Linked DNA regions of Hahella chejuensis KCTC 2396. The protein of the gene in region 1 interacts with the protein of each later gene in a pairwise test. Links are inferred from orthologs where the notes say so. Each region holds a gene or a part of one and is shown on either strand. Other genes may lie near its edges.

The links.
Region 2: the proteins of HCH_RS01330 (region 1) and HCH_RS26225 interact in binary tests that used the Escherichia coli proteins (3 or more experiments, as listed by UniProt). The link is inferred for Hahella chejuensis KCTC 2396 from one-to-one orthologs.

Annotation. Positions count from the first base shown.
Region 1 is NC_007645.1:310,233-313,159, forward strand. It holds HCH_RS01330 (LytR/AlgR family response regulator transcription factor), read right to left. Parts: upstream 1,871-2,927; coding sequence 1,130-1,870; downstream 1-1,129. Other genes in the region: HCH_RS01320 (uroporphyrinogen-III synthase), read right to left, coding at 1-90; hemC (hydroxymethylbilane synthase), read right to left, coding at 74-1,009; HCH_RS01335 (sensor histidine kinase), read right to left, coding at 1,911-2,885. UniProt on the Escherichia coli protein: Member of the two-component regulatory system BtsS/BtsR, which is part of a nutrient-sensing regulatory network composed of BtsS/BtsR, the low-affinity pyruvate signaling system YpdA/YpdB and their respective target proteins, BtsT and YhjX.
Region 2 is NC_007645.1:5,964,468-5,967,360, forward strand. It holds HCH_RS26225 (glutamate-5-semialdehyde dehydrogenase), read right to left. Parts: upstream 2,129-2,893; coding sequence 872-2,128; downstream 1-871. Other genes in the region: rsfS (ribosome silencing factor), read right to left, coding at 1-74; nadD (nicotinate-nucleotide adenylyltransferase), read right to left, coding at 182-841; HCH_RS26230 (GGDEF domain-containing protein), read left to right, coding at 2,251-2,893. UniProt on the Escherichia coli protein: Catalyzes the NADPH-dependent reduction of L-glutamate 5-phosphate into L-glutamate 5-semialdehyde and phosphate. The product spontaneously undergoes cyclization to form 1-pyrroline-5-carboxylate.

The sequences.
Region 1 (2,927 bases):
CAACAGCGCGCGCAAGGAATCGTTTTCTCCCTGAGGGCGGGTCAACAGCACTCTGAGGCCGCTCAGCTCCTGACTAAGAGTGGTTTCCATACACGGCTTCCAGAATTTTTCCTGCTCCTTGTTGCAATAGACGCTCGGCCAGCTCCGTGCCGAGGGCTTCCGCTGCGGCGACAGGCCCTTCTACTTCATCCCGGAGCACTTGCGCGCCGTCCGGGCTGCCTACTAAGCCGCGTAATCTCATTTGGTCGCCAGTAATTTCCGCATAGCCGGCGATGGGAACCTGACATCCCCCTTGCAGACGGTGATTCATGGCTCTTTCCGCTGACACCCGCGCAGTGGTTTCCGCATCCTGTAACTGTGCGATAAGCGCCATAGCTTCAGGGTCGTCGAGACGGCATTCAATACCAAGCGCTCCCTGTCCGACGGCGGGCAAACTGACTTCCGGCGTCAGCTCTTCGCGGATGCGACCAGAAAAGCCCAGGCGTTTCAGCCCGGAGGCCGCGAGGATAATGGCGTCGAAGTCGCCGGCGTCGAGCTTGGCCAATCGTGTATTGACGTTGCCGCGCAGAGACAGGATTTTCAGGTCTGGCCGCCGCTCGGACAGCTGGCACTGACGACGCAGGCTGGAGGTGCCCACGACAGCGCCTTCAGGCAGCTCATCCAGGCTGGCGTACTGATTGCTGACAAAAGCGTCCATTGGAGTTTCCCGCTCCAGAATCGCCCCAAGGCCCAGTCCGGGGGGGAACTCCATCGGCACGTCTTTCATGGAGTGTACGGCGATATCGGCGCGTCCCTCCAGCATGGCTGTCTCCAGCTCCTTGACGAAGAGCCCTTTGCCGCCGACTTTGGCGAGTGGCGTATCGAGAATGATATCGCCTTTGGTGGTTAATCCGAGCAATTCGACGGTCAATCCGGGGTGTAACGCTTCAAGGCGTTGCTTGACGTGCTCCGCCTGCCATAGCGCGAGCGCGCTTTGACGTGTGGCGATCACAAGGTGCTGTTTCGGCATAGTTTAAAATTGCGCTAATTGTGTCGTATCCGGCGAAAAAGTCAGTTGAAATTACACGTAAATCCAACCGCAGGCGCTAGCATACTCATTTTCCCGCCGCTTGTCTTTGCCGGAGGTCGATCAGGTCGGCTGCGCCAGAAATTGTTTGACCTCTGTCACCAGACGCCGGCTGACTGGAAGCGCCTCTCTGACGCCCCGCAGGCGCACCTCGTAATGGCCGTCGTGGCGACGTTGCAGTATTTCTATGTAGTGGCGGTTGATCAGCGTATTGCGATGGATGCGCAGAAAATGAGGATGTAAAGCCTGTTCCAGCTCTTTCAATGGTTGATCGCTGAGCGTCTCTCCCTGAGCATGAAATACCGTCACGTACTTGTGTTCTGCTTGCAAGTAAAGGATGTCGCTGATTTTAATGCGTTCCATTCCTCGACTGCTGCGGCACACCACCACCGCCGGCGCCTCGTCCTGCCCGTTGATCTCTTGCTTCAGGCTTTGCAGCTGGGCGCGATTCACTTGCGTGACGTTTTGCAGGGCGCGCATCAGGTCTTCGCGACGGATGGGTTTGAGCAGATAGTCCTGGGCGCGCACCCGGAACGCCTGGATGGCGTATTCATCGTAGGCGGTGGTGAAGATCACGGCGGGCGGTTGGGGATGTTGCGCCAGCTCCGCCGCCACTTCCAAACCGTCCTTGCCGGGCATGCGGATATCAAGCAGGACGATATCCGGCGAGTGGAGGCGGATGCGTTCAAGGGCTTCATCCCCGCCGGAGGCTTCCGCGCAGACCTCATAGTGTGTGTCCAGCAGCAATCGTTTCAGGCGTTCTCTAGCCAGGGGCTCGTCGTCGACGATGATCACTTTCGTCATATCGCATTCATGTATTCAAAGAGTTGCATGTTATAGCCGCTCACCCTTTTTTATGTAAAGGCGCGCGCATGGTGGCGGTGAAGCGGCCGTCCATCTGACTGGTTTTCAGCACCGCCTGATCGCCGAAAAACGCCTGCAGACGACTGCGTATGTTTTGCATGGCGATGCGATTGCCTTTATGTCCCTGGCTGGGATCGCCGTTATGGACGGGATTACTGATCAATACATACAGCCAGGACCCTTGTTCGTAGGCGGTGATGGTGATGAGCCCGCCTTCCGCTGAGGGTTGCACGCCATGATAAACCGCGTTTTCCACCAAAGGTTGAATGCTCAGCGGGGGCACTCGCGCGGCGTCGGAGATATTACGCATGTCCCATTTTACTGTGAGTCGATCGCCCAGCCGCAGTTGCTCAATGCGCAGATAACGCTCACATAGCGCCAGTTCCTCTTTGAGCGGCGCCAGGGATGAAGACTCTTTTAGCGCGGCCCGAAACAGCTCGGCCAAATCCAGCACGGCTTCTTCCGCCTCGTTGGGATTTATCGGAATCAGACCTGCGATGGAGTTCATGCTGTTGAACAGAAAGTGCGGACGGATTCTCGCCTGCAAGGCCTGCACTCTGGACTCCAGTTCGGATTTCTGCTGCAAGTGCCAGAGGTGCTGGAGATAGAAGTAACGCAGAATGATCCCGGTTAAGATGGCGCTGATCGCCACCGCCTGCACCACGAACCAGAAGCCTGATCCGGGCTCCTCCAGCGCGCCTTTGCGGAAGAGGGCGTTAGCGAGTATGGCGTAGATCAGCGTAATCGCCGGCGCTATAAGGTAAGCAACCAGGGCCTGGCGGGACATGCTCCAGCCTGCGCCGAGTATGCGCAGACGACACAGAATCAGCGCGCTGGTCAGCACCACCCATAGCATGAAGAGCGAGGTGAGCGCGAAATAATCCCAGTCGAAATGACCGGGCCCTGCATAGATAAGCGTAAACAACAGCGCGCAAAGCCCCGTGGCGATCACCATCAAGAGGACCGCCTGAACATTGCAAAGCTCTGGTAAAAACAC
Region 2 (2,893 bases), 5.7 Mb from region 1 along the record:
AGCACGGAGATATCTTTTGCTTTGATATCTTCCAGTGCTTTAATGACTATCTCTTTCAGATTTTCAGTCTCCATAACGCCTCATAGAGGGGGGGGTTAAAGAATATTTAAATAATGCGGCGCCCGCCGCCCGCAAGCGGTTTCCAATAACTGTCGCGTTGCAATAATTAAGGAAAAGCGCCCTAGGCATTCACAGCGCCATACAAACGATGCTGGCGAATATATCGCCACACCGAATCCGGTAGTAAGAAACGGGGGGATAGGCGCAAGCCGATCAGCTCACGCACCTTGGAACTGGAAATTCCCATTTGGGTAAGCGTAATAAATCCAACCTTTCCGGCAGGCTGGCGTATCAGGTCGTTATTGCTCTCTGCGGAGTGCTGACGCAAAAAATCTCCCAATTCACCTTGCTCACAAAATGACCAACCCGGTCTGTTAACCACCATTATATGGGCTAATTGAATAATTTCCAGCCATCTTCGCCATTTTGGCAGTGACTCGAATGCGTCAGTCCCCATAACAAATATCAACGGCCGCAGATTACCTACCTCTTGACGCAGCTCCAACAGCGTATCCACCGTATAGCTGGCGCCAGTTCTGCGAACCTCAACTTCGTCAATACGCAAGCTTGGTTCTCCTTCCAACGCCAGCCGCAGCATGGCTAGACGATGTTCCCCGGACGCCTTGGGAGCCGAGCGATGACGCGGGTCGCCACAGGGAATCAGGCGCACTTCGGCTGACTCGCCGAAGTGCTGCTGTAGTTCCAGCGCCGTACGCAAGTGACCGAAATGTATGGGATCGAAAGTGCCGCCAAGCAGCACTATGGGAGAATGTTCCTGCATGATCAGGTAGGAAAACTCGCCTCGCGCCCGTTACTGCCTAATATGGCCATCTCCGAGCACCACGTATTTTTGTGAGGTCAGCCCTTCCAGTCCGACGGGACCACGCGCATGAATTTTATCGGTGGAAATGCCGATTTCCGCGCCCAAGCCATATTCAAAGCCGTCAGCGAATCGTGTGGATGCGTTGATCATCACCGAGCTGGAGTCTACCTCCGTCAGAAAACGACGGCCTTTGCTGTAGCTCTCCGTCACGATCGCGTCAGTATGATGCGAGCCATAGTGATTGATATGAGCTATCGCCTCATCCAGGTTTTCAACTACCTTGATCGCCAGAATCGGCGCCAGATATTCTTCGGACCAATCCGCTTCCACTGCGCTCAACGCCTGCGGCAGGATTTCCCGGGTTCGCTCGCAGCCCCGCAACTCAACGCCTTTCTCGGCGTAGGCTTGCGCCAACTGCGGCAAAATGGTTGCGGCGACAGGCGCGTCCACCAATAGCGTCTCCATAGTATTACACGTGCCGTAACGCTGGGTTTTCGAGTTAACCGCAATAGTCAGGGCTTTATTCAGATCCGCATCGCGGTCGATAAAAACATGGCAGACGCCATCCAGATGCTTTATGACAGGCACCCTGGCTTCGCGACTGATGCGCTCGATCAGTCCCTTGCCGCCACGAGGGACGATAACGTCGACATAATCAGGCATGGTAATCAGTTCGCCCACAGCAGCGCGATCCGTCGTCTTGATCACCTGCACCACTGATGCAGGCAAACCCGCTGTTTTCAAACCATTTTCGATACAGGCGGCGATCGCCTGATTGGAATGAATGGCTTCAGAGCCCCCGCGCAGAATGGTGGCGTTGCCTGATTTCAAACACAGGCTGGCCGCTTCAACGGTCACATTGGGACGAGACTCATAGATGATGCCCACAACGCCTAACGGCACGCGCATTTTGCCGACTTGAATTCCGCTGGGACGATAGTTAAGACCCGTAATTTCGCCTACCGGGTCCGGCAGTGCTGCAACCTGATGCAACCCTTTGATCATAGCGTCGATACGGGCCGGCGTCAGCTCCAGACGATCAAGCAATGCAGCGTCCAGGCCATTCGCCCGACCGGACTCCAGATCTTTGGCGTTAGCGGCCATCAGTTCTTCTCGCGCGGCGTCGATAGCTTCCGCAGTAGCGATCAGCGCTTTGTTCTTGACGCCGGTGTCCGCTTTAGCGATCAATCGGGACGCCGAGCGGGCTTCGCTCCCCACTTCGCGCATGTAGGCATTTATATCCATGCAGTCTAAGACCTCTGCTTGGTATTTCCGAAACATGATGTAAACTGGCTATTATACATCAGCAAATGCTGAATAATACTGACAACTTATACTCAAATCCCCGATGCATAACATAAAACAACATGACGCCCGTTGAGCTAAACAACCAACTGCGCAGTAAAGCTTATTCTCTCGCGGCGGTAGTCGCCGCACTTTTGGCGCTGGGCGCCGCACTCTTCGCAGAGTGGTTGATGGCCGGCGTCGCCGGCGTATTCGCAGGCCTGTTGCTGGCCAACGGCAAGCTCAATCAACGCCATGGAGAGCAACCCGCTCCGTTATGGTTGTCCCATGTCATCGTGGTGTTTCTGGTGATCATCACCCTGGCGGCCATGGTGCGCTATCCGGGCACCGCCGAGCAATGGTGCTACATTGTGCCGTTGATCGCCTTTCTGATTTATCGGATTCAAGTGGCGACTATCGTCACCTCCGCTTACTCCATCGCATTAGCGCTGGCGCTTATCGGCTATTATCAGGGGCCGGAAAAAGTGCAGATCTTCTTCATCTACTTATTGAGCTTGGCCATGTCTCTGGCTTTTGTGTATCTGCGCGAGATCAAAGAACAGCAGCTCAAGCCGTTGCGCCGCACCGACAACCTTACTCTGGCGTCCACCCGCGAGTATCTGGCGCAAGACCTCGACAAGGAAATTCAGCGCAGCGAGCGCGAAGGCACTGACTTGTCTATTCTGGCCTTGAGCATTGATAGCAACTCCCTGGAGCACGCCTCCG